Regions from separate parts of the Citrobacter sp. Igbk 17 genome, predicted to be linked through region 2. Evidence: predicted binding sites of a transcription regulator. Region 2 holds the regulator's gene; each other region holds the start of a gene.
What was found. Region 2 encodes LexA, which represses DNA repair genes until DNA is damaged. Its sites were predicted from a motif close to TNCTGTATGTACATACAGNA; they were not measured.

Region 1 (10,601 bases), on a different contig from region 2:
GGAAACAGATCACGACGGGTGGAGAGCATTTGACCAAATTTGATCCACACCGGCCCCAATTCCTGCAAAGCCAGTCTCAGCCTTTCACCCAGCGGCTTATCTTTATGTCGGTTTGGCATCCAAAACAATGTGTAACGCCACAAACGGAGCGGCAGCGTAATACGCATTTTGGGGATGAGTTCATCAAGACCGTAGCTTAAAAAAGTGCGAATGATGAAATAAAGGCGCCGTACTTCTCCTGGCGTCATTTGGCCTCCAGTTTTTCCAGCCGTCTGGCCAGAGATTCAACCGCGCGCTCAACCGCTGCCGTTTCTTCCGCAAACCATGCAACTTCAAGCGGGCCAGGGGCCATACGCCACTCTTCAGTGATCGCTTCGGCAACATAACGTTGCTGACGTTGAATGCCACGACGCAGGAACTTCGCGCCGCCGCGCAGGACTTTGCTAACACCTTCCGCGACGATATCACCGGTATAAGGTGCTAATAGCTCTGCAGGGTCAAATTCCGCCAGGTCAGCCAGAGCCACAAAGTTCTGCACCACCTGAATATCGCCCTGCACTTCCAGTTCGCCGCTACGAATAAGCGTGGTGAGCTGCTGCCGGTCGCGTAATTTTGGTAACACGCTGGCATGAGTGATCACGGTGCAATCTGCTTCGCCTTCCCATGCCCCCAGCACATCGACCTGGCGCTCACTGAACACCAGGACTAACGGCGTAGAAAATCCTTTGAGATCAACACGCAGTACCTTGCTCTGCAAACGCGTTCGGGCTGATTTTAGCGCAGGTGAACGATACAGAAAGGTGTTGAGCAGATTTTCAGCGCCAGCGGTCACTAAGGGTTTTAAAGGCATCCCCGGTCCTCCTGTCAGAACTTGTAACCACGATGCAGCGCAACAACACCTGCCGTCAGGTTGTAGTAATCAACACTTTCAAACCCGGCATCTTGCATCATTGCTTTTAACGTGTCCTGATCGGGATGCATACGGATAGACTCAGCCAAATAGCGGTAGCTATCTGCGTCGCTCGCAACCATCGAACCAATACGTGGCAAGATATGGAAAGAGTACGCATCATACGCTTTGCTCAGCGGTTCGATGATCGGTTTGGAGAATTCCAGCACCAGTAAGCGCCCACCCGGCTTCAACACACGATACATCGAGCGTAGCGCTTTCTCTTTATCCGTAACGTTACGCAGGCCGAAAGAAATGGTGATGCAATCAAAGGTATTGTCAGGGAACGGCAGTGCCTCAGCATTTGCCTGGACATATTCAACGTTACCAATCACGCCAATATTGCGTAGCTTTTCGCGCCCCATTTTGAGCATTGAGTCATTGATATCTGCCAGAATAACCTTACCGGTTTCACCAACCATGCGAGAAAACTTCGCCGTCAGATCGCCCGTGCCGCCCGCTAAATCCAGAACGGTTTGTCCACGACGCACGCCACTACAGTCAATGGTGAAGCGCTTCCACAAACGATGAATGCCAAATGACATTAAGTCATTCATAACGTCATATTTAGACGCCACAGAATGAAAAACGTGGGCCACCATGTCAGCTTTCTGCTCTTTAGCGACGGTCTGAAAGCCAAAGTGCGTCGTTTCTTGTGAATTATCCACCATCTCAGTGCCTGCTCATCCAAAAAATGTTCGAGAAGTGTAACAGATTGGGCCAATTTGCCCTACCCTTCTACCGGGTTCCGCTACCCCAAACGGGCTAGTTTGATTGCTGATTTACCGCCTCTTCATCGGGGTAAGTCACGTCTTGCTGCGCTTCCGGGACCGAGCGTAAGCGGAACTCTTCATCCTGGGTCGTGGCTTGTTCAGCCAGTTCAGGATTTATCTCGCGCTTAATTTCCACGCCTAAGCCGCGGAAGGCTTCCGCCTGTGATAAGACATTTCCACGCCCCGAAGAGAGCTTCTTCATTGCCTGTCGGTAGTTATCCTGGGCTTTATCCAGGCTTTGGCCGATTGCTGACATATCATCCACAAACAGGCGCATCTTGTCATAAAGTTTACTGGCCCGATCCGCAATTTGTTGCGCGTTGCGGCTTTGATGCTCATAGCGCCACAGGTTAGCGATCGTACGTAATGCCACCAACAACGTCGTGGGGCTGACCAGCATAATGTTATTTTTAAGCGCTTCGGTAATAAGTTCGGGCTGTCTGTCCAGCGCCAGCAGGAAAGCAGGTTCGACGGGGATAAACATCAGCACATAGTCCAGCGTACGCAGCCCTGGAAGCTGTTGATAATCTTTACGACCCAGCAGACGAATATGATTTCGCACGGAGGCGATATGCTCCTGCAGCGCACCCTCCCGGGTGTATTCATCTTCTGCATTAAAATAGCGCTCATAGGCAACCAGCGTCATTTTAGCGTCAATCACGACATCTTTACCTTGCGGTAGCCGGACAATAACGTCTGGTTGCATCCGTGAGCGCGCATCATTCTCGATGCTAACCTGGGTTTCGTATTCATAGCCTTCCCGCAGACCAGAGGCTTCAAGCACCCGCGTAAGTACCACCTCTCCCCAGTTTCCCTGTGTTTTGTTATCACCTTTCAATGCCCGTGTCAGGTTAACGGCTTCCTGCGCCATCTGCGCGTTCAGTTGCTGGAGATTACGAATTTCGTGTGCCAGGGTGTGGCGCTCTTGCGCCTCTTTACCAAAGCTATCCTGAACCTGGCGGCGAAAACCGTCCAGCTGTTCGCGTAATGGTGTCAGCAGACTGTTAAGGCTTTGGCGATTTTGCTCATCGACGCGACGGTTACTGTGTTCGAAAATGCGGTTCGCCAGATTCTCGAACTGTTCGCTCAGGCGCTGTTCGCTGTTGATCATCTGGCGAATTTTATCTTCCGCATGCTGCTGCGTTGCTTCCAGACGGGTGGTGACTTCCCGGAGATCGGCCTCCAGTGAGGTATTGATACTCTGCAGGCTACGGAGTTCGTTATTCAGCAGCTCGCATTCGTCACGCCAGTGGGCTTCCTGCGAGAGCTGTTGCCGGGCTGCACTGAGGGCAATATCCAGTTCTCGTCGTTCTTCGATGAGGTCTGCGCGGATCTGATCGGCGCGCGCTTTTGTCGCCAGCCAGCCCACCAGCAGCCCTGCAGCTAATGCCAGCACGGCACTCATCAAAATTGAAATATCCACAACGCCCCCTTACAGCAACGACTTACCCGCACAAAATAGAATTGTGCTGTATAAACGTCCAGTTTAAAAGGAATTTCCTGCGAGGTGCTACGCAAAATAAAAAGGCCGAACACGTCGGCCTTTTAGCAAAGAAGGGAGAATTACAGTAAACGGCGTGCGGCTTCTACCACGATTTTCACCGCGTGGCTTTCCGTTTGCTTCATCGTTTCTGCATTCGGGATCTCTTGCTGAGTACGGTTGACGATAACGCCAGCAACCATACCTGCACGCAGACCCTGGCTTGCGCACATGGTCAGCAGCGTCGCAGATTCCATTTCATAGTTCATGACGCCCATCGACTGCCACTCTTCCATAGAGCCTTTGAAACGGCTCACTACGCGGCCAGAGAAGGTGTCATAACGCTCCTGGCCCGGGTAGAAGGTGTCTGAAGACGCGGTAACGCCTACGTGGGTGGTCGCACCGATAGATTTTGCCGCTTCCACCAACGCGGTGGTGCACTCGAAGTCTGCAACAGCCGGGAATTCCATTGGTGCAAAGTGCAGGCTCGCACCGTCCAGACGGACAGATGCGGTAGTTACCAGTACATCACCCACGTTGATATGCGGCTGAATAGCGCCAGTCGTACCGATACGCAGGAAGGTACGGATGCCCAATTGCGCCAGTTCTTCTACGGCGATGGAGGTGGACGGGCCGCCGATACCGGTAGAGCAAACGATCACGGCTTTACCATCCAGTTCAGCACGCCAGGTAGTGAACTCGCGATGAGATGCCAGCTTGACCGGCTTATCCATCAGCGCGGCGATCTTTTCCACACGCTCCGGGTCGCCAGGGACGATAGCGAGCTGGGCCCCTTGTAAATCGTTCTTAGTGAGGCCGAGATGAAAAACATCAGACTTAGACATAAAAACTCCTCTGTGAATCGGTTTTGTCAGAAGAAGCAAAAACACACTTTACCGAAGGCATAAACATCTTTTCGTGACAGTCATCACTATGATGGAAATCAATTGCATTGATTTACCGTGAAACAGTGATGATCATCACATTAATAGCGCAATGTAAGGAAGCCTTGCACAAAAGATAGACCGTTTGAGGCAATGTGGTTCGTTGCATGTGTCTATAGTTAACAATGCGCTATTTTGTACAATATTTAAGGGTACGGAGAATACCATGACAACACGACAATCTGGTTTTGCACCTGCTGTATCCCCACCGTCGTCCACGACGGTTCACACCCCGGATCACGCGATTATCGCTGGGGTGACATCAATTCCATCACAAGGCGATGATATGCCTGCGTATCACGCACGACCGCAACAGACCGATGGTCCGCTGCCCATCGTCATTGTTGTGCAGGAAATTTTTGGTATTCATGAGCACATTCGTGATGTTTGCCGTCGACTGGCGCTGGAAGGTTATCTGGCTATTGCACCCGAACTCTATTTTCGCGAGGGCGATCCCAGTGACTTTGCCGATATCCCGACGCTTCTAAGCGGCCTGGTGGCGAAAGTTCCCGACTCACAGGTCCTGGCGGATCTGGACCATGTTGCCAGTTGGGCCTCCCGCAACGGCGGCGATGTGCATCAATTAATGATGACGGGTTTTTGCTGGGGTGGACGTATTACCTGGCTGTATGCCGCACACAATCCACAGCTAAAAGCGGCGGTGGCGTGGTATGGCAAATTGGTTGGCGATAAAACGCTGAACTCCCCCAAACACCCTGTCGATATTGCCACCGATCTGAACGCTCCCGTGTTGGGACTGTATGGCGGCCAGGATACCAGTATTCCACAGGACAGCGTGGAAACCATGCGTCAGGCACTGCGTGCCGCCAATGCTAAAGCGGAAATCGTCGTCTATCCCGATGCTGGCCATGCGTTTAATGCCGATTATCGCCCGAGCTATCACGAAGAGTCCGCGAAAGATGGCTGGCAGAGAATGCTGGAGTGGTTTGCGCAATACGGTGAGAAGAGATAATCGAGTCGGTCGGGTAAGGCAAAGCCGCTACCCGACCTATTGCCCGGAGCGGCTTCGCTTACCGGGCCTACGTTGCGTTAAGCCTGACGCAGATTCTGCGCAGCTTTGACCATGTTAGCCAGCGCTGCCCGAGTTTCCGGCCAGCCGCGCGTTTTCAGGCCACAGTCCGGGTTCACCCACAGACGCTCAGCCGGAATACGCTGTTCCGCTTTCTTCAGCAGGGCTTCAATCCACTCTACACTCGGGACGTTCGGTGAGTGAATATCATAAACGCCCGGCCCGATTTCGTTCGGGTAATCAAACTCTTCAAACGACTCCAGTAACTCCATGTCGGAACGCGAGGTTTCAATGGTGATCACGTCCGCATCCAGCGCAGCAATGGAATCCATGATGTCGTTAAACTCGCAGTAACACATATGGGTGTGGATCTGAGTTTCATCCCTCGCCACCGCTGCGTTGATGCGGAAGGCTTCCACGCCCCATTCCAGATATGCCGCCCAGTCACTGCGACGCAGCGGCAGGCCTTCACGCAGTGCAGGTTCATCAATCTGAATAATACCGATACCCGCCGCTTCCAGATCTGCCACTTCATCACGCAGCGCCAACGCAATCTGTTTCGCGATCGTTTCACGGGTCACATCTTCACGCGGGAACGACCAGCAAAGAATGGTCACCGGTCCGGTCAGCATGCCTTTAACCGGTTTGTCAGTCAGCGACTGCGCGTATTTAGCCCACTCAACGGTAATCGCTTCCGGGCGGCTGACGTCGCCAATCACCACCGGCGGTTTCACGCAGCGTGAGCCGTAGCTCTGCACCCAACCATTCTGGGTAAAGACGAAGCCGTCCAGATGTTCGCCAAAGTATTCGACCATGTCGTTACGTTCAGCTTCACCGTGTACCAGTACGTCGAGGCCCAGACGTTCCTGCTCAACAATCGCCTGTTTGATATGTTCTGCGATCCCTGTACGGTAGTTGCCTGCATCCAGGTTGCCCTTTTTGAAGTCCAGGCGCAGACCGCGAATCTCCGTGGTTTGCGGGAATGAGCCGATAGTGGTGGTCGGCCATGCTGGCAGATTAAAGCGGGCACGTTGCGCCTCGGCGCGAACCGGGTAAGCGTTGGCGCGTTGGCTGTCCTGGGCGGTGATCGCCGCCAGACGTTTTTCCACTGCGGCGTTGTGTACACGGGTGGAGTGGCGACGCGCCTGAATCGGTGCGCTCCATTCAACCAGCGCCGCGGTATCACCGCTGTTCAGCGCATCACGCAGTAGCGCCAGCTCTCCGCATTTTTGCAGCGCGAAGGCAAACCAACTCTTCACTTCGGCATCCAGACGGGTTTCAACACTCAGGTCAATTGGGCTGTGCAGCAGAGAACATGAAGACGCCACCCACAGCGAGCGTTTCCCGGCGATATCTTTAATTTGCGCGTATTTTTCGCTGAGATCGGCGCGCCAGACATTACGACCATTTACCAGACCCGCTGACAGCAGCCAGTCGGCAGGCAGACGTTTGTGCAGCTCGGCGACATCATCTTTGCCATGGACCAGGTCAACATGCAGACCCTGCACCGGCAGCACGGTAATGGTCTCCAGGTTTGGCGTTACGCCTTCGAAGTAGGTGGTCAGCAGCAACTTCACCTGGCCCTGCAGGGCGTCATAAGCCGGTTTAAAGGCATTCAACCACACTTGCGGCAGCTCCAGTACCAGAGCAGGTTCATCAATCTGCACCCACTCAATACCGCGTTTCGCCAGCTCAGCCAGCACCTGCTGGTAAACCGGCAGAATGTCGTTGAGCAGGCTCAGGCGGTCAAACTGTTCGCCCTTCACTTTCCCCAGCCAGAGGTAAGTTACCGGGCCAAGCAGTACGGGTTTTACCTTGTGACCGAGCGCCAGCGCTTCGTCCACTTCATCCAGCAGTTGGGTCCAGGTCAGTTTGAACTGCTGACCTTTGGTGAACTCCGGCACCATGTAGTGATAGTTGGTATTAAACCATTTGGTCATTTCTGCCGCCGCCGCCGGTTCACCCGTCGGTGCACGGCCACGGCCAATACGGAATAAGGTATCGATATCGACGGAGCCATCTTTATTTTGATGGCGAACCGGGACGTTGCCGAGCAGCAGGCTGGTGGTCAGGACGTGATCGTACCAGGCAAAATCACCCACCGGCAGCAGGTCTATACCCGCCTGTTTCTGCTGATCCCAGTGGCGGGCACGCAGCTCGCGGCCAACGGTCAGCAAATCTTCACGGGAAGAATTACCCGCCCAGTAACTTTCTTGCGCTTTTTTCAACTCGCGACGCAGGCCAACGCGAGGAAAACCGAGGGTGTGATTCAATATTGTCATTTTTCTTCCTCTAATTATATGTAAATCCTATGGATTTTGAATTTAGGGAAGGCGGCAAGTTTGTTCATCCCCGGGAGCTTACTGAAGTAAGAGACCGGGGTGGAGAAACGCAGCCAACGCACCATAAATTTAAAAGACGAAGGATTTTAGCCGTCCAGATGTTTACACATCCATATTTGCCAGTTACTGTATATTCCTCAAGCGCAATTTGTTCATGCCGAAGTGAAGGACTTTCATGATCGAGATTAAACACCTGAAAACGCTCCAGGCGTTGCGGAACAGTGGCTCTCTGGCAGCAGCAGCGGCCACGTTGCATCAGACGCAATCCGCCCTTTCTCACCAGTTCAGCGATCTGGAGCAGCGCCTTGGCTTTCGGCTTTTTGTCCGCAAGAGCCAGCCTTTGCGTTTTACGCCACAGGGTGAAATTCTGCTCCAGTTGGCAAACCAGGTATTGCCGCAAATAGGTCGCGCGCTGCAGGCATGCAACGAACCGCAGCAAACCCGATTACGTATCGCTATCGAATGCCACAGTTGCATTCAGTGGCTGACGCCCGCGTTGGAGAATTTTCGTGCCAACTGGCCGCAGGTGGAGATGGATTTTAAATCCGGTGTGACCTTCGATCCGCAACCGGCGCTACAGCAGGATGAGCTGGATCTGGTGATGACATCCGACATTCTGCCGCGCAGCGGATTGCACTACTCACCGATGTTCGATTTTGAAGTACGCCTGATCCTGGCCCCCGACCATCCGCTGGCCAGCAAAACGCAAATCACGCCGGAAGATTTGGCCAGCGAAACTCTGCTTATTTATCCGGTGCAGCGTAGTCGGTTGGATGTCTGGCGGCATTTCCTGCAGCCCGCAGGCATCAGTCCGTCGCTGAAGAGTGTGGATAACACACTGCTGCTGATTCAGATGGTTGCCGCAAAAATGGGTATCGCGGCTTTGCCGCACTGGGTAGTAGAGAGTTTTGAACGCCAGGGTCTGGTCGTAACCAAAACCCTGGGCGATGGGTTGTGGAGCCGACTGTACGCCGCCGTTCGCGACGGAGAACAGCGCCAGCCGGTAACAGAAGCGTTTATTCGTTCAGCGCGGAATCACGCCTGTGACCACCTGCCGTTTGTGCGGAGTGCGGAACGACCCACTTACGATGTACCCACAGTGAAGCCACTATCACAGCCGCGCCAATGATAAAGCTTGGCCAGTGCGGTTGTTGGTGCCAGATAGCCAGATTGACCAGCAGCCCCGCCGGCACATGCATATTGTTCATAATGCCCAACGTACCGGCATCCACCTGGGTCGCGCCGTAGTTCCACATAAAGTAACCAATGCCGGACGCCGCCACGCCAAGAAACACCAGAATTCCCCACTGTAGCGGGGTTGCAGGCATTTTCTGAGCATTGCCCAGCATGAACCAGGCCACGACCGCCACCATAAAGGCGCCCATGTAAAACCAGGCAAAGGCGTTGTGTTGTGGCATCGGGCGCGTTTCCATCAGGCGTTTGTAACCCACCATACCGATGGCAAAGCTAATGTTAGAAAGCTGTACCAGCAGCAGGCCGGTCCAGAAGTGGCTGGTCACCTGATCGTAACGGATAATCCCTGCGCCAATTACCGCCAGTAGTGCGCTGAACGCATAGTTCCAACGTAAACGGCGCCCGCTCATCAGGTCATAAATTAGCGTAATGTACAACGGCGTCAGAACGGTAAAGAGCAGCAATTCTGAAACCGTCAGATACAGATAGGCGTGAAAACTCAGCATATACATAATGCCAAGCTGCATGGCTCCCACCAGCATATACAGCGCGATTGTTTTTACGCTGTGCCCACGGGTACGCAAAAACGGTAAAAACACCAGAGCCGCCAGCCCAACGCGCACCAGCACCGCAAAATAGCTATCGACATGACCGGCAAGGTACTCGCCAAACAGGCTGAAGGAAAAGGCCCACAGAATTGTGGTAATGATGAGTAACGCCACAATGGATGTCTCTTAACAAAAGGTACACCCATTGTAGCGAAGAATAAGGTTGACAACTGGTCAACTAACGACCAACAACGTTACTGCAGAAAAAGCTCACGCAGATAATGCGGCACGGCATCGTCGGCATTGAGGCCAATCACGTCCAGTTTCGGATGCAGATCCTTCAGGCGTTGATGCGCGTTACCCATGATACAGCCTTTGCCTGCCATGGAGAGCATTTCCGCGTCGTTCATACCGTCGCCGAAGGCGATACAGTCCTTCAGGCTATAGCCCATCGCTTTCGCCACAGCTTCCAGCGCATGGCCTTTCGACACGCCACCTGCCATCACTTCCAGACACGTCAGTGTGGAGAAACTGACGTTCACGCGATCGCCCCAGCGGGCGTTAATCGCCTGTTCCAGCGGCAGCAACCTTTCGTGAGAATCGGTGGTGAAAAACACTTTGCTAACGCCTTCCGGCTCCAGCAGTGCAGGTTCAAACAGTGAATAATTGAATACCGCCTCTTTAAAGAAACGCATTTCTTCCGGGCGGTGGCGGTTCATGAACCACTCATCATCGCGGTAAACATTCGTCACGATATCCGGGTTGGCGTTCACAACGCCAAACAGATCGCTGGCAATGTCGCGATCCAGGTTGTGGGAAAACACCAGATTTCCGTCAGGATCGTGCACGCGGGCACCGTTGGACGTGATCATGTAGGTTTTAATGCCGAGGTTATCGCGAATTTGCCCCACATCAACATGATGACGACCGGTGGCAAACACGAAGTGAACACCGCGAGCCGTCAGAAGTTTCAGCGTCTCTTTGGCATAAGGGGACAAAGTATGGTCGGGAGAAAGCAGCGTACCGTCTAAATCAGACGCAACAACCTGATACATAAGAAAATTAAACCTCTAGGAAAAGCGAGTTCCGCTGGATGAGTTATGCCTGTTGAAAAAATCAACAATGGCGTTAAGCGCGACTGAGCGCATTGCGTCCTTTTCGAAAAGGATCTCATGGTACGCGCCTTTTATGACAAGCGGCTGACCTCCTTCTACCGGATGGCCTGCTGCAGCGCGGAGTTCACAAAAACGATCGTGCATGCGGTTATCCACCACACGCTCTTCTTCGGCCTGAATAAGCAGCGCTGGCGTTGCGTCATCACCCGCTCCGGCCAGAACCTGT
Region 2 (10,601 bases):
TATCGGGGGGACCCGGATGAACGACATTCCACCCGCCGAACGTGGTGTGGGGATGGTCTTCCAGTCCTATGCGCTGTATCCCCATTTGTCCGTCGCAGAAAACATGTCATTTGGCCTCAAACTCGCTGGCGCGAAAAAAGAGGTGATGAACCAGCGTGTTAATCAGGTTGCGGAGGTGCTGCAACTGGCCCATCTGCTGGAGCGCAAACCCAAAGCGCTCTCCGGTGGGCAACGTCAGCGTGTGGCAATTGGCCGTACGCTGGTTGCAGAGCCACGTGTCTTTCTGTTGGACGAACCGCTGTCAAACCTCGATGCCGCACTGCGCGTCCAGATGCGCATTGAAATCTCCCGCCTGCATAAGCGTCTTGGCCGCACGATGATTTACGTCACCCACGATCAGGTCGAAGCGATGACCCTGGCCGACAAAATTGTGGTGCTGGATGCCGGCCGCGTTGCGCAGGTCGGTAAACCCCTCGAGCTATACCACTACCCGGCTGACCGCTTTGTTGCCGGGTTTATTGGTTCGCCAAAGATGAACTTCCTGCCGGTGAAAGTGACGGCAACGGCGATCGATCAGGTTCAGGTTGAGCTGCCTAACCGCCAGCAAATATGGCTACCAGTGGAAAGCCGCGCGGTGCAGGTTGGCGCCAATATGTCTTTAGGTATCCGCCCGGAACATCTGCTGCCCAGCGATATTGCTGATGTCACCCTCGAAGGTGAAGTACAGGTAGTCGAGCAGCTTGGTCACGAAACTCAAATCCATATCCAGATCCCCGCCATCCGTCAGAACCTGGTTTACCGCCAGAACGACGTGGTGTTGGTAGAAGAGGGTGCCACATTCGCTATCGGCCTGCCGCCAGAGCGTTGCCATCTGTTCCGTGAGGATGGCACTGCATGTCGTCGGTTGCATCAGGAGCCGGGCGTTTAAGGTCCCCATAAAAAAAACGAAACGCAAAACCATTCGTAGTTGCAGAAGGTGGCAGCGTTTAAAGAAAAGCAATGATCTCAGGAGATAGAACGATGATTACTCTGCGCAAACTCCCTCTGGCGGTTGCTGTAGCAGCAGGCATTATGTCTGTTCAGGCAATGGCTGTGGATTTCCATGGTTATGCTCGTTCCGGCATTGGCTGGACAGGTAGCGGCGGTGAACAACAGTGTTTCCAGGCAACTGGTGCCCAAAGTAAATACCGTCTTGGTAACGAATGTGAAACCTATGCGGAAATCAAATTAGGTCAGGAAGTGTGGAAAGAGGGCGATAAGAGCTTCTACTTCGACACCAACGTTGCCTACTCCGTTGCACAGCAGAATGACTGGGAAGCGACCGATCCTGCTTTCCGCGAAGCCAACGTGCAGGGTAAAAACCTGATTGAATGGCTGCCGGGTTCCACCATCTGGGCCGGTAAACGTTTCTACCAGCGTCATGACGTCCATATGATCGACTTCTACTACTGGGATATTTCAGGTCCTGGTGCCGGTATTGAAAACATCGATCTGGGCTTCGGTAAACTGTCTCTGGCCGCAACCCGTTCTCAGGAAGCGGGTGGTTCTTACACCTTCAGTAGCCAGAATATCTACGACACATCCAAAGATACCGCGAACGACGTATTCGACATGCGTTTAGCGCAGATGGCCATTAACCCGGACGGCATGCTGGAACTGGGTGTTGACTACGGTCGTGCGAATAAAACTGACGGTTATAGCTACGCGGATAGCGCATCTAAAGATGGCTGGATGTTCACTGCAGAACATACTCAGAGCATGCTGAAGGGCTATAACAAGTTCGTGGTTCAGTATGCAACTGATGCGATGACCACGCAGGGTAAAGGTGGCTCGCAGGGTACTTACGGTTCAACCTTCGATACCCAGGCAACACCAAATGATCCCGTTATCCATCATGTAAACAACAACATCAATAACAACGGTAGCCTGGTGCGCGTACTTGACCACGGTGCTATCTCTCTGGGCGACAAGTGGGACCTGATGTACGTCGGTATGTATCAGAATATCGACATGGATAACGACCTGGGTACTGAATGGTACACCGTGGGTATTCGTCCGATGTACAAATGGACGCCAATCATGAGCACCCTGATGGAAGTCGGCTACGACAACGTCAAATCTCAACAGACTGGCGATCGCAACAGCCAATACAAAATCACCCTGGCGCAACAGTGGCAGGCAGGCGATAGCATCTGGTCTCGTCCGGCAATCCGCGTCTTTGCAACCTATGCCAAATGGGATGAAGAATGGGGCTACGTGAAAAACGGAGATTCGGTCTCTAAATATGCTGCTGCAACCAACTCCGGTATCAGCACAACCAGCCGTGGCGATAGCGACGAGTGGTCCTTCGGTGCCCAGATGGAAATCTGGTGGTAATCCAGCATTAACCTGACGTAATGACCTAAAGAGGGGCGTAAGCCCCTCTTACTTACGGTTTAGCGCGCTATTGCCTGGCCACCGCTGAACCCATGCTATCTGAGGTGATAACAATGAAAATGAAGAAAAGTCTCGTTGCCCTTTGTTTATCGGCAGGGTTATTTGCCAGCGTTCCTGGAATCAGCCTGGCCGATGTGAATATCGTTCCGCAGGACACCGCCGCTGCACCGTCGATTCCGACGGCTGCATTGCAACAGCTGACCTGGACGCCAGTCGACCAATCGAAAACCCAGTCAACCCCGTTGGCGACAGCGGGACAGCGTCTGGACATTGCCGGTATTAGCGGCCCGGTAGCCGCCTATAGCGTACCGGCCAACATTGGTGAACTGACCCTGACGCTGAGCAGTGAAGTTAACAAACAAACCAGTGTATTTGCGCCAAACGTCTTAATTCTTGATCAGAACATGACGCCATCTGCGTTCTTCCCCAGCAGTTACTTTACCTACCAGGCTCCGGGTGTGATGAGTGCGGATCGCCTGGAAGGCGTGATGCGTCTGACGCCAGCGCTGGGACAGCAGAAGCTTTATGTTCTGGTCTTTACTACTGATAAAGATCTCCAACAGACCACCACGCTGCTTGACCCGGCGAAAGCGTATGCCAAGGGTGTGGGCAACGCTGTTCCGGATATTCCGGACCCGATTGCCCGCCATACTACCGATGGTCTGGTGAAACTGCAGGTGAAAACCAACAGCACCTCCAGCGTGCTGGTTGGGCCGTTATTTGGTTCCTCTGGCCCGGGGCCGGTGACAGTGGGTAATACCGCAGCGCCTGCGGTGGCTTATGCGGCTCCGGCTGCCGCGGTAGCCGCGCCGGCACCGCAACCCGTGAAGAAAAGTGAACCGGTGCTGAATGACACTGAGAACTATTTTAACCAGGCGATTAAGGATGCCGTGGCGAAAGGTGATGTTGATAAAGCGCTGAAGCTGCTTGATGAAGCTGAACGTCTGGGATCCAAATCTGCCCGTTCCACCTTTATCAGCAGTGTAAAAGGCAAGGGGTAACCATCTCCCCACATTGTTGATTTTGCAACAACTGGTGCGTCTCCTGGCGCACCTTTTTTTATCCTTCGATGCTACTTGTTACACTTATGTTGCCCTACCGATCACTTAATCGTGTTTGCTCACCCCGCAAAGCCTTTTCTGCGATACAATGCCCTCAGGTTATGAATCGGAGAGTAAGGCATGCCACACCCCGCGTTAACGCAACTGCGTGCTCTGCGTTATTTTGATGCGATCCCGTCGCTTGACCCTCAATTGCTCGACTGGTTGTTACTGGAAGATTCCATGACCAAACGTTTTGAGCAGCAGGGAAAACAGGTCACCGTAACATTGATACGAGAAGGATTCGTTGGGCAAAATGAGGTCACTGAAGAGTTGACGCTGTTGCCGGCAGAATCCCGCTATTGGTTGCGGGAAATCCTGTTATGCGCGGATGGTGAGCCGTGGCTTGCCGGTCGGACTGTCGTGCCGGAATCCACCTTGTGCGGCCCCGAACTGGCTTTACAAAATCTGGGGAAAACCCCGCTCGGGCGCTATCTGTTTACATCATCGACATTGACCCGCGATTTTATTGAGATTGGCCGCGATGCAGCGCTGTGGGGACGTCGTTCCCGCCTGCGGCTGAGCGGTAAGCCGCTGATGCTTACCGAGCTTTTTTTGCCTGCATCGCCGTTGTACTGAGAGGAAGATAAAGATGGAGTGGAGTCTGACGCAGAATAAGCTGCTGGCGTTTCACCGCTTGATGCGTACGGATAAGCCAATTGGCGCCTTACTGCTGCTCTGGCCGACGCTGTGGGCGCTGTGGGTAGCGACCCCTGGCGTACCGCAATTGTGGATACTGGCGGTGTTTGTCGCCGGTGTGTGGCTGATGCGCGCTGCCGGATGCGTGGTGAATGATTATGCCGACAGGAAATTTGACGGACACGTCAAACGCACCGCAAACCGACCGCTGCCGAGCGGTGCAGTCACGGAGAAAGAGGCCCGAACGCTGTTTGTTGTGCTGGTGTTGCTCGCCTTCCTGCTGGTTCTGACTCTTAACACGATGACGATTTTGTTGTCCGTTGCGGCGTTAGCACTGGCGTGGGTTTATCCCTTCATGAAACGCTATACGCACCTGCCGCAGGTGGTGCTGGGGGCGGCGTTTGGCTGGTCTATTCCCATGGCGTTCGCCGCCGTCAGTGAATCTGTTCCGCTGAGCTGCTGGTTGATGTTCCTCGCCAACATTCTCTGGGCGGTGGCGTATGACACCCAGTACGCGATGGTTGATCGTGATGACGATCTGAAGATTGGCATTAAATCGACCGCCATTCTGTTCGGTCAGAACGATAAGCTGATTATTGGCATTCTGCAGGTCGGTGTTTTGGCGCTGATGGCGACGGTGGGCTGGTTGAATGGGTTAGGACTGGGCTATTACTGGTCACTGCTGGTGGCGGGCGCGCTGTTTGTGTATCAGCAGAAACTGATTGTCGATCGTGAACGGGATGCCTGCTTTAAAGCGTTTATGAACAATAACTATGTGGGGCTGGTGCTGTTCTTAGGGCTGGCGATGAGCTACTGGCACCTTTGAGTTTGGCTTAACCTGCAAAATAAAAACCGGTCATTTCATTTTGACCGGTTTTTTTATGCTTACTCGCCCTGCGTTGCGCTTTCGATGGTCAGACGCACATCGGATGTGACCAGTTCGGCCAGCATCTGATAAATCTTCATCGTTTCTTCCGGTTCGGCATCACCGGTATCGCTGATGTAGCCCTCGTCACGCAGCGTCAGCACCAGAGAGCTGAACACGGCTTTATCGAAGAACTCCGGTGCGTTGATACCGTGCAGTACGGAAAGACGTTGTGCCACGGTGCGGCTCTCTTTTTCCAGTGTACTGCGGTTGATGGACGGGTTCGCACTCAGCAGCCAGAAGGTAATGGCATAGCGCTGTAGTGTTTCACGTGCGCCCGCAGCCAACAGCTGAAGCGTGCGAGAGTGAACCGGGTTGATATGCAGCTCATCGTTCTGCAGGGTTATCAGACCCTGACGCTGCATTTCGTTGGCCAGCTCGTCAATCACACCGGCAAGCTCATCGCGCTCCCAACGCAGGAACAGCTCTGCTTTCAGCATCGGGTATAGCGCTTCAATATGCTGCTGCAATGCGGCGCGTGAAATCCGACGGTGCTGAGTCACAATCGCGGCCATCAACGAAGGTAGCACCAGCATGTGCGCAATGTTGTTGCGGTAGTAGGTCATCAGTACCGCCTGCTCTCGCGGCAGAATGATGATGTCACCGATGGTGTCTTTCTCAACCTCAAATTTGTTCATCTGCAAGGCGTGGTCGATCAGTTCACTGGCGCTTTGTGTCGGTACTGTCGTATCCGAAGCATACGGCACATTGCGTAGCAGGCTCAGGTAGCAATCGAGCTGTTCGGTTAGCTGCTCGCGCGTCAAAGAACGCTGACGGGAAGCCAGTAACGCGGTACAACACAGGTTCATGGCGTTAGCTGCGCCTGCGTTGTTAATGCGTACCATCAGATCGGCGGCAATGTTATTTACCGTCGGCGTCAGCCAGGCCGGGCGAATAGACTCGATAGGATCGATAGATTCGCGCCACTCCGGCACATGCTGATTCAGGTAGGTCATCAATGGCATAGGTTCGCCAAAGTTAACGTAGCCCTGACCCAGATTACGTAGCTTGCTCAAACCGCGTAGCATTTGCGGCAGGCTCTCTTTCTCTTTGGTCGCGCCACGCAGCTCTTTGGCGTAAGTTCCCACTTCCATCACATGCTCATAGCCGATGTAAATCGGAACGAGGGTAATCGGACGCGTACCGCCACGCAGCATCGCCTGGATGGTCATCGACAGGGTGCCGGTTTTCGGGTCAAGCAGACGGCCGGTACGTGAGCGGCCACCTTCGACAAAGTATTCAACCGAGTAACCACGGCTGAACAACTCGCCCAGGTATTCGCGGAATACGGTGGAATAGAGCTTATTGCCTTTAAACGTACGACGAATAAAGAATGCGCCCAGACGACGGAAAATCGGACCTGCCGGCCAGAAGTTCAGGTTGATACCTGCAGCGATATGCGGTGGAACCAGCCCCTGATGGTACAGAACATACGACAGCAGCATGTAGTCCATATGGCTGCGGTGGCACGGCACATAGACGATTTCATGCCCGTCGTGCGCCAGTTGGCGTACGCGCTCGGCATTGTGAACGTTAATTCCCTGGTACAGACGGTTCCAGGTAAAGCCCAGGATACGGTCCGTCAGGCGGATCATCTCATAGGAGAAATTCGCGGCAATCTCTTCCATCAATGCGATAGCGTTTTGCTGCGCCTTTTCATGGGAGATTTTTTTGCTGCGTGCTTCATCTTCCACCGCGCGTGCGATGGCTTTTGAGGCCAGCAGTTTATTAAACAGATCCTGGCGGGCAGGGAGGCGAGGGCCAACCGCGGCTAAGCGCTGGCGGGCAAAGTGCATACGCGCCACGCGTGCCAGTTTCTGTGCGATGGTTTTATCTGTGCCGTGTTCGTCTGCCATGCGGCGCAGGGAGACGGAAGGTGAGAAGCGGACAAAACTGTCGCGCCCCAGCCAGGAGACGGCAAAGAATTTCTGCACGCCATTCAGCATGCGCAGTGGCGGGTTGACCTCGCCTTTCTCGCGCCCTGGGGCTCGGCCAAACATCACCGATACCGGCACCATCTGCACATCCAAATCGGGGTTGCTGCGATGCAGATCGAGATAGTTATGGAACAGCTTGATGGACTCTTCTTTTGGCGTGTAATAGGTGAATACACGCGGGCCGCCGTGTATAAACACGTAGCGCGGCAGCAAAGTCCCGTCTATCTCCAGCGGTTCCAGGGGATCGGGGAGGTCGTGCACCAGACATTGGGCACGCAGTGTCAGCAAGTCAGCTTTTGAGTTGTACGGTAAGACGTACATAATGGGACGAGAGGTATCGAGTCCCAATTCCGGGGCGGGTTCCGCCGGGATAGACTTGCTTTTTACCAGGATGCTTAATGGTAAATTCAGTAATTTGTAGTAAATTCGTGGCCAGCCGGACATAAACGATGTAAAGCCTCTGGTTAATAATGCAAATGCGCTGCAAGGATATCAGAAAGTTTAGTGAATTTCTGTGGTATCCCGTCATACTTCGCGCAGCTTTGCTTATGCCCTGAAACAAACAGGGTAACGAGACAATAATACTAACGCTAATAATGTAAAAAGGTTCTTTTGATGGCCAATAATACCACTGGATTCACCCGGATTATCAAAGCAGCAGGCTATTCCTGGAAAGGTTTCCGCGCCGCATGGATCAATGAGGCGGCATTCCGTCAGGAAAGCGTTGCCGTACTGTTGGGGGTAGCCATTGCCTGCTGGCTGGACGTTGACGCAATTACCCGCGTACTGCTGATTGGTTCGGTGATGCTGGTGATGATCGTTGAAATTCTGAACAGCGCCATTGAGGCGGTTGTCGACCGAGTTGGTTCTGAGTATCACGAGCTTTCTGGCCGGGCGAAAGATATGGGATCGGCTGCGGTATTGCTTTCTATTTTCGTCGCTCTGATCACCTGGGGCATCCTGTTGTGGTCGCATTTGCGATAAAGATTCCACAACTTCATAAATCTCCTGTTTTTTGTGCAGTTTGCGGTTCCAAATTCGCCTTTAGCTGTATATACTCACAGCATAACTGTATATACACCCAGGGGGCGGAATGAAAGCGTTAACGGCCAGGCAGCAAGAGGTGTTTGATCTCATTAGAGATCACATCAGCCAGACAGGTATGCCACCGACGCGTGCGGAGATCGCGCAGCGTTTGGGGTTCCGTTCCCCAAACGCGGCTGAAGAACACCTGAAAGCGCTGGCGCGGAAAGGTGTGCTGGAAATTGTTTCTGGCGCATCGCGTGGTATTCGTCTGCTGCAGGAAGAAGAGGAAGGCTTACCGCTTGTTGGTCGTGTCGCGGCCGGTGAGCCACTTCTGGCACAGCAGCACATAGAAGGCCATTACCAGGTTGACCCATCACTGTTCAAACCGAACGCCGATTTTCTGCTGCGCGTCAGCGGTATGTCGATGAAAGATATCGGGATTATGGATGGCGATTTACTGGCTGTGCATAAAACGCAGGACGTACGTAACGGCCAGGTCGTTGTTGCCCGTATTGATGATGAAGTCACGGTTAAGCGCCTGAAAAAGCAGGGCAACAAGGTTGAACTTCTGCCAGAAAACAGCGAGTTTAAGCCAATTATTGTTGATCTACGTGAGCAAAGCTTCACTATTGAAGGGTTGGCTGTTGGCGTGATTCGTAACGGTGAATGGCTGTAATGATCAGCTGATTTCCTGTAGGCCGGAAAGGGCGTTTACGCCGCTCTCCGGCAAATTGCCCGATGACGCTACGCTTATCGGGTCTACAAAAACGCGTTAATTTCTTTTCAGGCTCCTTTCCATGCCTTTCTTTACCTCCTCTGATAAAGCACTTTGGCACCTTGCCTTACCGATGATTTTCTCCAACATCACTGTTCCACTGCTGGGGCTGGTGGACACGGCGGTGATTGGTCATCTGGATAGCCCGGTCTATCTTGGCGGCGTTGCCGTTGGCGCAACAGCGACCAGTTTTCTCTTTATGCTGCTGCTGTTTTTACGCATGAGTACCACCGGTCTGACAGCCCAGGCGTTCGGCGCGAAAAATCCGCAGGCACTGGCACGCGCGCTGGTTCAGCCGCTGATGCTGGCGTTGGGTGCCGGATTGCTTATCGCACTGTTTCGTACACCGATTATCAGCCTGGCGTTACATATCGTGGGAGGTAGTGAAGCGGTGCTGGAGCAGGCCCGAAGGTTCCTGGAAATCCGCTGGCTCAGCGCGCCCGCCTCGCTGGCAAATCTGGTGCTGCTTGGCTGGCTGCTTGGCGTCCAGTATGCACGCGCGCCGGTTATCCTGCTGATTGTTGGCAATGTGCTTAACATCGCGCTCGATTTGTGGCTGGTGATGGGCCTGCATATGAACGTGCAGGGCGCGGCGCTGGCGACGGTGATTGCCGAATATGCCACTTTGCTGATCGGCCTGATGATGGTACGTAAAGTCCTGCATATACGCGGAATTTCGCTGGCGATGTTGAAGCTTGCGTGGCGCGGCAACTTCCGCCGTTTACTGGCGCTTAACCGCGACATCATGCTGCGCTCGTTGCTGCTGCAACTCTGTTTTGGCGCTATCACGGTGCTGGGCGCGCGTCTGGGGGGCGATATCATTGCGGTTAATGCCGTTCTGATGACCCTGCTGACGTTTACCGCCTACGCGCTGGACGGATTTGCCTATGCTGTAGAAGCGCACTCTGGCCAGGCCTATGGGGCACGCGATGGTAGCCAGTTGCTGGATGTCTGGCGGGCGGCTTGCCGGCAGTCGGGTATCGTGGCGATCCTGTTTTCCCTGGTCTATGCCCTGTTCGGCGAGCAGATCATTACGCTATTGACCTCATTGCCGCAGATCCAACTTCTGGCCGATCGCTATCTCATCTGGCAGGTGATTTTACCGCTGGTGGGCGTCTGGTGTTATCTGCTGGACGGGATGTTCATTGGCGCAACACGAGCCGCGGAAATGCGTAACAGCATGGCCGTTGCGGCCGCGGGTTTCGCGTTAACGCTACTGGCTTTACCGTGGCTTGGAAACCACGGCTTGTGGCTGGCGTTAACCGTTTTTCTCGCGCTGCGCGGGCTTTCACTGGCCTTCATCTGGCGACGTCACTGGCGTAATGGCACCTGGTTTGCCTGATGCTTATGGTTAAAAATTCTGAATAGTAAATAAAACCCAGAATCCCTGACTACACTTATTATCACGCCCAGCAAAAACAGCATGTATCCGGGCGCAGCACTCTCGCTATTCACAACCTAACGATGAGGACTTGATGATGAATAAAGACGAAGTCAGCGGTAACTGGAAACAGTTCAAAGGTAAAGTGAAAGAGCAATGGGGCAAACTGACTGATGATGATATGACGGTCATTGAAGGTAAACGCGACCAACTGGTAGGTAAAGTCCAGGAACGATACGGGTACGCGAAAGATCAGGCGGAGAAAGAAGTTAAAGATTGGGAAAAACGCAACGATTACCGCTGGTAATTAACCCCTCCCTCCTGAGAGTACAAGGATGTTCGCTCTTTTATTTACCGCCCGACTTTCTTCTTCACCTGAATG
Region 3 (10,601 bases), on a different contig from region 2:
TCGGCAGCGGGATAGGGCAAATTGTTGCGTCGGGCAGTATGCGTTACCCACTGACACCACTGTGTCATGGTTTCGGCATCCACTATCTGCAAGTTATCCTCAAATTCGCTGTAGATAGCCTGTTCTGCCAGTTCTGGTTCCATTTCCTGGAAGTCTGCCAGCGATTCACGTTCGCCGACCAACACCACTTTCAGTTTAAGCGGCATAGAAGGGACGGAGACTGGCAGGGGGCGAGACTCGTCAAAGGCTACCCAGTCAAAACGCTCGTGGCTGACAATGGCTTTCAGGCGCATCCACAACAACGGCTGAGCCAAAAGTGTGCGCAATGAGATAACCAGCACACCGCCGTTGGCCTGATGGACCAGTCCCGGTTGCAGCGTAATTTCGCCATTGAACTGGCGCAGACAGCCAAACAGCTGTTCGGCCTCAACCCAGTCCGCATTAACCACCTGAGTTAACGTTGCAAAGTTGTCGTCTGCTTTCTCCGCTGCGCGGTAACGAATAGTGTGGCCGGATACATCGTAATGTCCCCCGGTTAACCTATCGGCATCCGTATGCAAGGTACGTGCAGCCGTTGCAATAAGATTGAGATACTCCAGCTCTTCGGGCGCTTTCACCAGCATAAACGAGGACGTAGCCCAGTGCTGAAGAAGCTGCTCTAGCGCGAATTGTAAACGTGGCTGAGTATCACTGAGTAAGGTATCGGTGTCGTCAGTGACGTGCGGCTGTGCAAATATTTCCTGATAGCTGTCGGTATCAGGAACCAGATCACGCCATGCAAGTTTCGTAATGGTCAAAGTTGATGTTTTTTAGTCTGTTGTAAAAAACGAGATTATACCGTAACCATCAGCACTGCACACGTGGAAAGCACCGCTAAACGGATGTGATGACGCGCGACAGTTCACAGGCTGGATATTCTTTTCTTCAGATGCCCAAAAAGCTGATATTCTGATAAGAGTTACACGGTAACATTGAGATCGCAATGAAATATCAACAACTTGAAAATCTTGAAAGCGGATGGAAATGGAAGTACCTGGTGAAGAAGCATCGCGAGGGGGAGTTGATTACCCGCTATGTGGAAGCCAGTGCTGCCAAAGAAGCCGTTGATTTGTTGCTAACCCTCGAAAATGAACCGGTTCGGGTCAACGCCTGGATTGAAGAATACATGAACCCAGCACTGCTCAATCGCATGAAGCAAACGATCCGGGCGAGGCGTAAGCGGCACTTTAATGCAGAACATCAACATACGCGTAAGAAATCGATCGATCTGGAGTTTATGGTCTGGCAGCGTTTAGCCGGGCTTGCGCAGCGACGTGGTAAAACGCTCTCAGAAACGATTGTGCAGTTGATTGAAGATGCGGAGCATAAAGAAAAGTATGCGAACAAGATGTCGACATTGAAGCAGGATCTTCAGGCGTTACTGGGTAAAGAGTAGGGTACGGGTAACGTCAATATGGAGCGTACCTGGAGCGTACCTGTGTTTTTGAATGATATACAGGTAAAAAAAAACCCCGCCAGGCGGGGTTTTTTTATAAGACGATAACTTAAGCCTGAGGCTGAGTTACAACGTCTTTGATACCTTTAACTTCGATCTCAACACGACGATCCGGAGCCAGGCAGTCGATCAGTGCAGCGCGAGCTTTCACGTTGTCACAGGTGTTGCCAGTAACCGGGTTGGATTCGCCCATACCACGTGCGGAGATTTTGTCAGAAGGGATACCTTTAGAGATCAGGTAATCAACAACGGACTGAGCACGTTTCTCAGACAGACCCTGGTTGTAAGCGTCAGAACCGATGCGGTCAGTGAAGCCCAGAACAACGACGGAACCGTCTTTCGGATCCAGGTTGCTCAGCTGGCTGTACATCTGATCCAGAGCCTGCTGGCCTTCTGGTTTCAGAGTCGCTTTGTTGAAGTTGAACAGAACGTCAGACTTCAGAGTGAAGTGTTTGGTCTGTACTTCTGGAGCCGGAGCCGGAGCCGGAGCAACTACCGGAGCTGCTTCTTCCTGCTGGCCGAAACGGTAAGAAACACCAACGCTCAACAGACCGTTGTCTGGACGACCACCAACGGTGTTCGCGTCACCGATGTTGTTAGTCCACTGGTATTCCAGACGGGTAGCGATTTCAGGAGTAATTGCATACTCTACGCCGCCAGCGAATACTGGGGATACACCAGTGTCGTGGTCTTTGAAGCCGTCGTTGTTTTTAGCATCTGCACGCCAAACCATACCACCCAGACGGGTATAAACGTCCAGATCGTCAGTGATTGGGTAACCCAGTTTAGCGGTCAGCTGAACGCCCTGAGCTTTGAATGCGCCATTTTCAGTGTTGCCTTTGTACGGCATACGACCTAACCAGTCGTAACCCATTTCAAAACCAACGTACGGGTTAACCTGGTAACCACCGAACGCACCAGCACCCAGTTGGCTTTCGTGGGTCGGTCCGTTGTTGTTGATCTGATTGTTGCCGATGTCATGGAACTGGGACCAACCCAGTTTAGCACCAGTATACCAGGTGTTATCTTTCGGAGCGGCCTGCGCCACGGTAGCGAAACCAGCCAGTGCCACTGCAATTGCGATAGCTGTCTTTTTCATTTTATGCGCCTCGTTATCATCCAAAATTCGCCATGAATATCTCCAGAGAGATAACACGGTTAAATCCTTCACCCGGGGACCAGTTCAATAGTTACTCTACCGATATCTGCGGCTTAAGCCGAGCACCCCTGGCGATGTAAAGTCTACAACGTACTCGAAAACTTACAAGTGTGAACTCCGTCAGGCATATGAAAAAAAAAGGCTTGTATACACAATATTTAACATTTATGGATGATTAATTGTACAGCCACTATCGCGGAAACCGCTTCACACAGGCGTTCTCACCAAAAATGTGTTAAAGCTCAAAGCTGAATTTGAGGGTGAAAAAAAATTCCAGGATAATTCCTAATTTTACTCAATGATACAAATTCGAGTGAATTTTTAGCCCGGAATGGTGTCTCCCCGCAAGTGTCTGAGCGCGTACAGGACGCATGATAAATCCCATTGCGTTTCCCTCATCTGCCGCTTTCACCAGTTCTGCATGTTCATCTTCTGTTAATTCTTCCGTCAGCCAGCCGATAACCACACTGTAATTCCCTGTGCGCAGCGCACGGACCATTGATTCCAGCGTATGGCAGGGAGAGAGTTGGCTAATTTGCATGACTTTCGTCAATGGGAGCCCGGCCGACTGCACCCACTCGCGGCTCAGTTTTTGTTGAGGCGTCAGCCAGAGCTGCCAGCGCGACTGCTGACCTAATTGCTGAAGCAGAGGAAGAAGCAGGAGTTGCGTCATCATGGGCTGGTCCTCGCGATAGACCACTTCACTGATAAGCCCAGCGGTAGTGTGCTCTGACGACACGCGCGCAATTTTGCTTGATGCGGAAGAGAACGACGAAGAACGATTTGCGTAGCCTGAAGTGTACATAATCAATCCAGCCCTGTGAGTTACTGTATGGATATACAGTAACCCTGCTATCACCAAAGATCAACCTTATTTTCTGAAACAGGTTCGCAGTTTTTGGTTGTTGTTATGGGAAAAACAAAATTCATCTTGCCCCTTGCGAATAAGTTGCCTATTTTCGTCATTAACGGATCCGCTACTGCAAATCATTTTATTACGTTATGATTTAAAAGGATTTTTATGAAAAAACTTTCTTATGCAAGGATCTATAAATCACAAGAATATCTGGCGTCATTGGGGACTATTCGTTATCGATCGCTGTTTGGTGGTTATAGCCTGACAGTCGACGACACGGTATTTGCTATGGTCGCCAGTGGCGAGTTATATCTTCGGGCCTGTGAACAGAGCGCGCCGTACTGTGTAAAACATTCCCCTGTCTGGCTGACGTTTATAAAACGTGGACGTCCGGTGGTGCTTAATTATTATCAGGTGAACGATACGCTGTGGCAAAACCAGCAACAACTGGTGTCGCTATCACGGTATTCACTGGATGCGGCGTTAAAAGAAAAACAAAGTCGTTTTGCACAGCATCGCCTGCGTGGACTGCCGAACATGACATTTCATCTGGAAACCCTGCTGAATGAAGCAGGTGTAAAAGATGAAAGCACATTACGCATGTTGGGGGCAAAAATGTGCTGGTTGAAACTGCGACAGGTTAATCCCGCCCTGACGGTGAAAATACTCTATGCCCTTGAAGGCGCGATTGGGGGGATTCATGAGGCGGCGCTCCCGGCGATTCGTCGCCAGGAGCTTGTGGAGTGGGTGAGTTCTCTTACGCCTGAACCGGTGTACTAGACGGCAATGCGGCAATTTGCTGCTGTAATCGTCTGATTTCTGGTAGTAGTGCTATCAATAGGCCAACTTGCTGTACGACCAGCGGTTCTTTACTGTCCGGGCGTGGTTCGAGATGCTGAATCCGTTGCTTCAGTCCTTCAAGCGCCTGGTATACGCGCTGCTCGTCAGCGGGTTGATGGTGCAGTGCATCATCAACATAGCAAACGGCATCGTCCAGTAATGCCAGAACGTCCGGGTTGGTTAACTGTTCACGGTGTGCGCCCAGCGCCGAGATATAACTGGTAAAGGTATGGTTGAGGCACAGCAAGCGGAATGCCGTTTCGCGCGTTTGGGCGGTGACATCCGGTTCACTCGACATATTCGACACCACGGATGCCAGCTCCGCATCACGATTATGCGCATCACGGCGTGCAATACGGTATGCCAGACGATTGTCTCGCCCCTGATGATATTGTTCGAGAATGGCGTCAAGGTAACGACAGTTTGCATCGGTCGCCCGTTCAATCACCCGTGGCAGGTTGCGAAAACGCCAGTCTGGCCAGATGAAACTGACGGCTGCCCATGCGATGGCACAACCTATCAGCGTATCGATGACGCGCGGCAGTGCGACTTCAAACCCTTCTCCAAGCAGGTTAAAGCACAGCAATACCAGCAATGTGATAAACATGGTGGCATGCGCGTACTGAACATTGCGGAAAGCGAAAAAGAGCACGCCAGTGATCACCAGCAGTATTAATTGCCCTTCCAGCGATGGGACGAACCACAGGATGGGCAACCCAATCGCTATCCCAACTAATGTGCCGATAATCCTTAACGCCAGACGATGTCGTGTGGCGTTGTAGTTGGGTTGGCAGACAAACAGGCTGGTCAGCAGGATCCAGTAGCCATGGTTCATACCCGTTATCTGGATAATGGCGTACCCGACGCAGAGCACCAGCGACATGCGAACCGCGTGACGAAACAGCGCCGACTCCGGCGTAAAATTGCGACTCAGACGCAGCCAGATATCACTGAATCCATGCGGACTGTCATCGGCAAGCTGATTTTCTGACTCATTGCGCGAGAGTACCTGAGCCTGCTCAGACTCAATGGTGGCGAGTTGCGCATCGATAGCCCGCAGATTTGATAGTAAGAATCCCAGCGTATTGAGCAGATCTGCAGGGGCACCGCTTGCACGCATGCGCTCAAGGGCGGCATCGATATGTGTAAAGACGCGCTCAAAGTGTGGATCGTGCTGGTAAGGGGTGCGTAGCAAAATGCAGCGAGACAGTTGTGTACAGGCTTGTCCCTGCATCGACATTAATCGCTGGAAACGAAACATCACATCGCTGTGACGGAAATGGTCGCGTAGCGTCTGGTACTGAATATGTGAGGAACTTGCGCGTTCGTGAATATCCTGCGCGACAAAATAGTAATGCAGTGTGCGGCGGGTTCCTCGCTGTCCACGGTCACCGCGCAGACGGGTGAGTAATGATATTTTTGTTTGGTTCAACGTCGCCATCAGTTGCCCATTGGCCAGCGCTAAGTCATACAAGGGGGCCTGGCTTTCGTCTTCGATGTCGGGATCAAAAAGGCGGGATTTCAGCTCCAGGTAGTGTGCCAGCTGTTCGTAGCTGCGCGCCAGATTGTCCTGCAGTGGACGAATCGGGAACAGAAGGTGACCGATAAGCGTCAGAAGGTTATACCAGATGGCGCCAGCAAGCAGCAGGATCGGTTGCTGGTACCACTGATCGTAAAGTGATGTGCCCAGCATGGTGTAAATGGCGATCAGTAATGCACCAAAAGCGATGGTCGCATAACGCTGACCTAAGCCTCCCAGCAAAATAAAGCCGCTGGTGGAAAGCGTTAATCCAATCGCGAAAAGCCACGGCCAGGGGAAGAGCAATTCGACGGAGGCCGAGGCAATAAAAAAGCAGATCAGTGTAATGATCAAATTGCGCAGACGACCCGCGAGCCGATCGTCCAGATCGGTCAGCGCGGCAGCAACCATACCCAGCGTTAGCGGGATGGTCAGTTTGACGTCACCCAGCCACCACGGCAGCGCCGTAGTACCGCAAAGTGCGATAAAAATTCGCACGTAGTACAGCCAGGTGCTGTTCCAGGTATAGCGTTTAAGCAGTGGACTTAACATAAAGGCCATCAGTTCCGATTATTCAAAGCGACGACGCGCGTTGGCTTCGCGTGCGGCACGGGCAACTTCGACTGAAACCACGCGACGACCAACGGGCCAGAGTGCAATTGCGGCGATTTTAAAGTTCGCAATACCTACCGGAATACCAATAATCGTAATGCACTGGGCAATACCGGAAACAATATGCATCAGGCACAGCCACCAGCCGAAGAAAATCAGCCAGAAAATATTGAGCAGCGTGCCGCCGGTATTCAGAAGCGCGTTTTTACCCGCCGGGTTGAGTTCATCAACGTGAATCGCTTCATTACCGTAGGGGAACAGCGACAAGCGTGTGATTTCCCAGCAGGAGCGGGTCAAGGGTAGTGTGAAGATAAGCACGATACTGACTAACGTCGCCAGTAACCAGGCTAAGGTGGTGGCGAATCCCCCAAGCACAAAATTTAAAATATTCAGAACAGTACGCATAAACCCTCGGTTAACTCTGGTTTTCTGTGAGTTTGGCAATTGTAACGTTTTTTTGGGCTGGAGCACGTTTTCTCTGGCGGTTACACTGATAAGCAAACCTCTTCGTGTGGATCCGCGTAAGTCTTATGGAACTGAAAGCAACTTCTCTGGGAAAACGTCTGGCGCAACACCCTTACGATCGGGCCGTTATTCTCAATGCCGGCATTAAAGTCTCCGGCGACCGTCATGAGTATCTTATTCCATTCAATCAGTTACTGGCTATCCATTGTAAAAGGGGCCTGGTATGGGGCGAGCTGGAATTTGTGCTTTCTGATGATAAAGTTGTACGCCTTCACGGCACTGAATGGGCGGAAACCCAGCGTTTCCACCATCATCTGAGCATGCTCTGGCAACAGTGGAGCCAGGAGATGAGTGACGTTGCAGCAGGGGTGCTACAGGAACAGCTGGATGCGATTGCCGCGCGTACAGGGGAAAACAGATGGCTGACGCGGAGCCAAACATCCGGATTGCAACAACAGATCCGCCGTGCTTTTGACGCGTTGCCCCTGCCGGTCAACCGGCTGGAAGAATTTGATCATTGTCGTGAGGCATTGCATCAGTGCCAGGCGTGGCTGCAGGACATTGAAGCGTGTCGTTTGCAGCATAACCAGGCATATACCGATGCGATGCTGGCGGAGCATACCGAGTTTTTCCAGAAGATTGAGTCCTCACCGCTGAATCCAGCCCAGGCGCGTGCGGTGGTGAATGGCGAGCAGTCGCTATTGGTGCTTGCGGGTGCAGGAAGTGGCAAGACATCCGTTCTGGTTGCGCGTGCGGGCTGGTTGCTGGCGCGGGGAGAAGCGGCTGCTGAACAAATCCTGCTGCTGGCGTTTGGTCGCAAAGCCGCTCAGGAAATGGATGAGCGCATTCGCGAACGGCTGCAGACGCAAGACGTCACCGCACGGACGTTCCATTCACTGGCGTTGCATATTATTCAACAGGGTAGCAAAAAAGTCCCGACAGTCAGCAAACTCGAAAATGATACTGCCGCCAGAAATAAACTGTTTATCGCCACATGGCGTCAGCAGTGCAGCGAGAAAAAAGCACAGGCTAAAGGCTGGCGACAGTGGTTGGAAGAAGAGATGCAGTGGTCCGTGCCAGAAGGCAATTTTTGGGACGATGAGAAATTACAGCGTCGCCTGGCCTCACGTCTGGATCGCTGGGTTAGCCTGATGCGTATGCATGGTGGAGCACAGGCGGAGATGATCGCCAATGCGCCGGAGGCGATCCGCGATCTGTTCAGCAAACGTATAAAGCTGATGGCACCGTTGCTCAAGGCCTGGAAAAGTGCTCTGAAAGAAGAGAATGCCGTCGATTTTTCAGGATTGATCCATCAGGCCATTGTCATTCTGGAGAAAGGGCGCTTTATCAGCCCCTGGAAGCACATCCTGGTTGATGAATTTCAGGATATCTCCCCACAGCGCGCCGCCCTGTTAGCCGCATTGCGCAAGCAAAACTCACAGACCACGCTATTTGCCGTGGGGGATGACTGGCAGGCCATTTACCGTTTCAGTGGTGCACAACTTTCGTTGACTACTGCCTTCCGGCAACACTTTGGTGAGGGCGATCGCTGCGATCTGGATACGACATACCGTTTTAATAGCCGTATTGGCGAGATAGCCAATCGGTTTATCCAACAAAACCCGCATCAGCTTAAGAAACCGCTCAATAGCCTGGTAACTGGCGACAGAAAAGCCGTCACTCTGCTCGATGAAAGTCAGCTGGATGCGCTATTGGATAAGCTATCCGGCTTTGCGAAAGCAGAAGAACGCATACTGGTGCTGGCGCGATATCACCACCTTAAACCTGCCAGTCTTGAGAAAGCAGCGACCCGCTGGCCCAAACTACAGCTGGATTTTATGACTATTCATGCCAGTAAAGGACAGCAGGCGGATTATGTCATTGTCGTTGGGCTTCATGATGGCAACGATGGTTTTCCGGCCCCGGCCCGTGAGTCGATTATGGAAGAAGCATTACTGCCAATGGTCGAGGATTTTCCGGATGCAGAAGAGAGAAGGTTGCTCTACGTGGCACTTACACGTGCCCGGCATCGGGTGTGGTTGCTGTTTAATAAAGACGCGCCATCTTGTTTTGTTGATGAACTAAAACAACTGGATGTCCCGGTAGCGAGAAAACCCTGAAGAACAGGCGGCTACCGCCGCCTGTCTGACGATTATTTGAGGCGCTCAGCCAGATAACGGGCGTAATCCGGGATCAGTATGTCCGTCGCATCGCTGAAGTTTGGTGACTGGATAATAAAATCGGCGGTAGATACGTTGGTGGCAACCGGAATATTCCAAACTGTGGCCAGGCGCAGAAGGGCTTTAACATCCGGATCATGAGGCACGGCGTTGAGTGGATCCCAGAAGAAGATCAGCACATCAATTTTCCCTTCAGAGATCAGGGCACCGACCTGCTGATCGCCACCCATTGGACCGCTGAGCATGGCGTTGACATCCATACCGGTCGCGCGTTGAATGAGATTTCCTGTCGTGCCTGTCGCATAGAGGACATGCTTTTCTAACAATGGCTGGTGGCGTTCTACCCAGCTCATCAGCATCTGTTTACAGTGATCATGTGCAACCAGCGCAATATGCTTACGCGCCGGTAAAGTGCGAGTCGTCAGTTCCATAGTACAGCTCCCAAGTTAACCTCACTACAGAGTACTGGAAGCTCTTGACGCTGCAAGAGAAAGACAAAAAAAATGCGTAGGTGAACATAAATGTCACGAGGGAGGCTGTTTCTCTGCCCATTGCAGAAAATTACTTCGTGTTTGCGCATCGGCCTGCCCAAACCAGTATTTCAAACGCTGTTCGGTAAGTGTTTGCGACTGTGGCGGCACCCGATCCAGTTCAGAGACTCCCGAGAGCAATGCGCTGTCATCTGCCATCATAGTGGCAAATTGTGGGAGTGAAGCGTGCTTAGACGATTTGTTATAGCGTTCAGTCTCGAGTTCGTAATCCACGATTTTTGCCGATGAGGTAATCGACAAAATATCCAGCTTGACCGGAATGGGCATGGAATCGCCATCTAATAGTTCCACACGGGGAGCGTCATCGAAATGCGTCGCGTCACGTTCGTTGTTAAGACGGGGGAGATGAAAATTGACCTGACTAACCAACTGAGTATCAAAACTGATGACCAGCGGAGGAGAAATATACAGACGTTCTTCATGGCTGGAGAGACGAATCGTTTTCTCAACGCGAAAGACAAGCTGATGCCGACCATTCTCCAGCTCAATACTGTCGGCACCGCGCAGTAAAGAGCTGGACACCTTTTTTCCGTCCAGCACCAGAAGGTCAATATCATTAGACAGGCGCAAAGAGGTCGCACAAACGGTTACCGGCAAAAGCAGAGCAATCAGGGCTGTCACAATGCCGGTTTTCATAAGGTTCTCCTGTCCAGAAAATGATCTGCATAAGATGTATCTAAATTTTTCGACAATCATGTTTACTAACATATAGACATATTTTCCAGTTTAGCTCTCATGCGCCAGTATGGGATGAATGGTTGCGACGTCAGGTTTGTCGTACACTTTGCAAAACAGCCTGGAGGAAGACGATGAAAGAGACCGATATTGCTGGCATTTTGACATCTACCCGTACGATTGCGCTGGTAGGAGCAAGCGATAAACCCGATCGCCCGAGCTATCGGGTAATGAAGTATTTACTTGATC

Region 1: rmuC (DNA recombination protein RmuC) is a predicted target of LexA. The motif match lies at 3,190-3,209, and genes of this name have one in related genera.
Region 3: sulA (SOS-induced cell division inhibitor SulA) is a predicted target of LexA. The motif match lies at 3,481-3,500, and genes of this name have one in related genera.

What each region holds. Positions count from the first base shown of each region.
Region 1 covers NZ_JANEWI010000020.1:58,632-69,232, reverse strand. The annotation lists gene ubiB (ubiquinone biosynthesis regulatory protein kinase UbiB) at 1-248, opposite strand, end outside; gene ubiJ (ubiquinone biosynthesis protein UbiJ) at 245-850, opposite strand; gene ubiE (bifunctional demethylmenaquinone methyltransferase/2-methoxy-6-polyprenyl-1,4-benzoquinol methylase UbiE) at 865-1,620, opposite strand; gene rmuC (DNA recombination protein RmuC) at 1,715-3,127, opposite strand; gene udp (uridine phosphorylase) at 3,286-4,047, opposite strand; gene NNO08_RS13490 (dienelactone hydrolase family protein) at 4,313-5,119, shown strand; gene metE (5-methyltetrahydropteroyltriglutamate--homocysteine S-methyltransferase) at 5,197-7,458, opposite strand; gene metR (HTH-type transcriptional regulator MetR) at 7,694-8,647, shown strand; gene NNO08_RS13475 (carboxylate/amino acid/amine transporter) at 8,535-9,434, opposite strand; gene yigL (sugar/pyridoxal phosphate phosphatase YigL) at 9,515-10,315, opposite strand; gene pldB (lysophospholipase L2) at 10,331-10,601, opposite strand, start outside.
Region 2 covers NZ_JANEWI010000022.1:62,473-73,073, reverse strand. The annotation lists gene malK (maltose/maltodextrin ABC transporter ATP-binding protein MalK) at 1-928, shown strand, start outside; gene NNO08_RS14310 (maltoporin) at 1,021-2,376, shown strand; gene malM (maltose operon protein MalM) at 2,490-3,437, shown strand; gene ubiC (chorismate lyase) at 3,618-4,115, shown strand; gene ubiA (4-hydroxybenzoate octaprenyltransferase) at 4,129-5,001, shown strand; gene plsB (glycerol-3-phosphate 1-O-acyltransferase PlsB) at 5,061-7,481, opposite strand; gene NNO08_RS14285 (diacylglycerol kinase) at 7,653-8,021, shown strand; gene lexA (transcriptional repressor LexA) at 8,131-8,739, shown strand; gene dinF (MATE family efflux transporter DinF) at 8,861-10,180, shown strand; gene NNO08_RS14270 (CsbD family protein) at 10,317-10,526, shown strand; gene zur (zinc uptake transcriptional repressor Zur) at 10,571-10,601, opposite strand, start outside.
Region 3 covers NZ_JANEWI010000043.1:20,655-31,255, forward strand. The annotation lists gene NNO08_RS19935 (Lon protease family protein) at 1-797, opposite strand, end outside; gene matP (macrodomain Ter protein MatP) at 983-1,435, shown strand; gene ompA (porin OmpA) at 1,545-2,594, opposite strand; gene sulA (SOS-induced cell division inhibitor SulA) at 2,950-3,459, opposite strand; gene NNO08_RS19955 (TfoX/Sxy family DNA transformation protein) at 3,676-4,290, shown strand; gene yccS (YccS family putative transporter) at 4,268-6,421, opposite strand; gene NNO08_RS19965 (YccF domain-containing protein) at 6,440-6,886, opposite strand; gene helD (DNA helicase IV) at 7,012-9,066, shown strand; gene mgsA (methylglyoxal synthase) at 9,099-9,557, opposite strand; gene csgI (curli synthesis inhibitor) at 9,651-10,313, opposite strand; gene NNO08_RS19985 (CoA-binding protein) at 10,487-10,601, shown strand, end outside.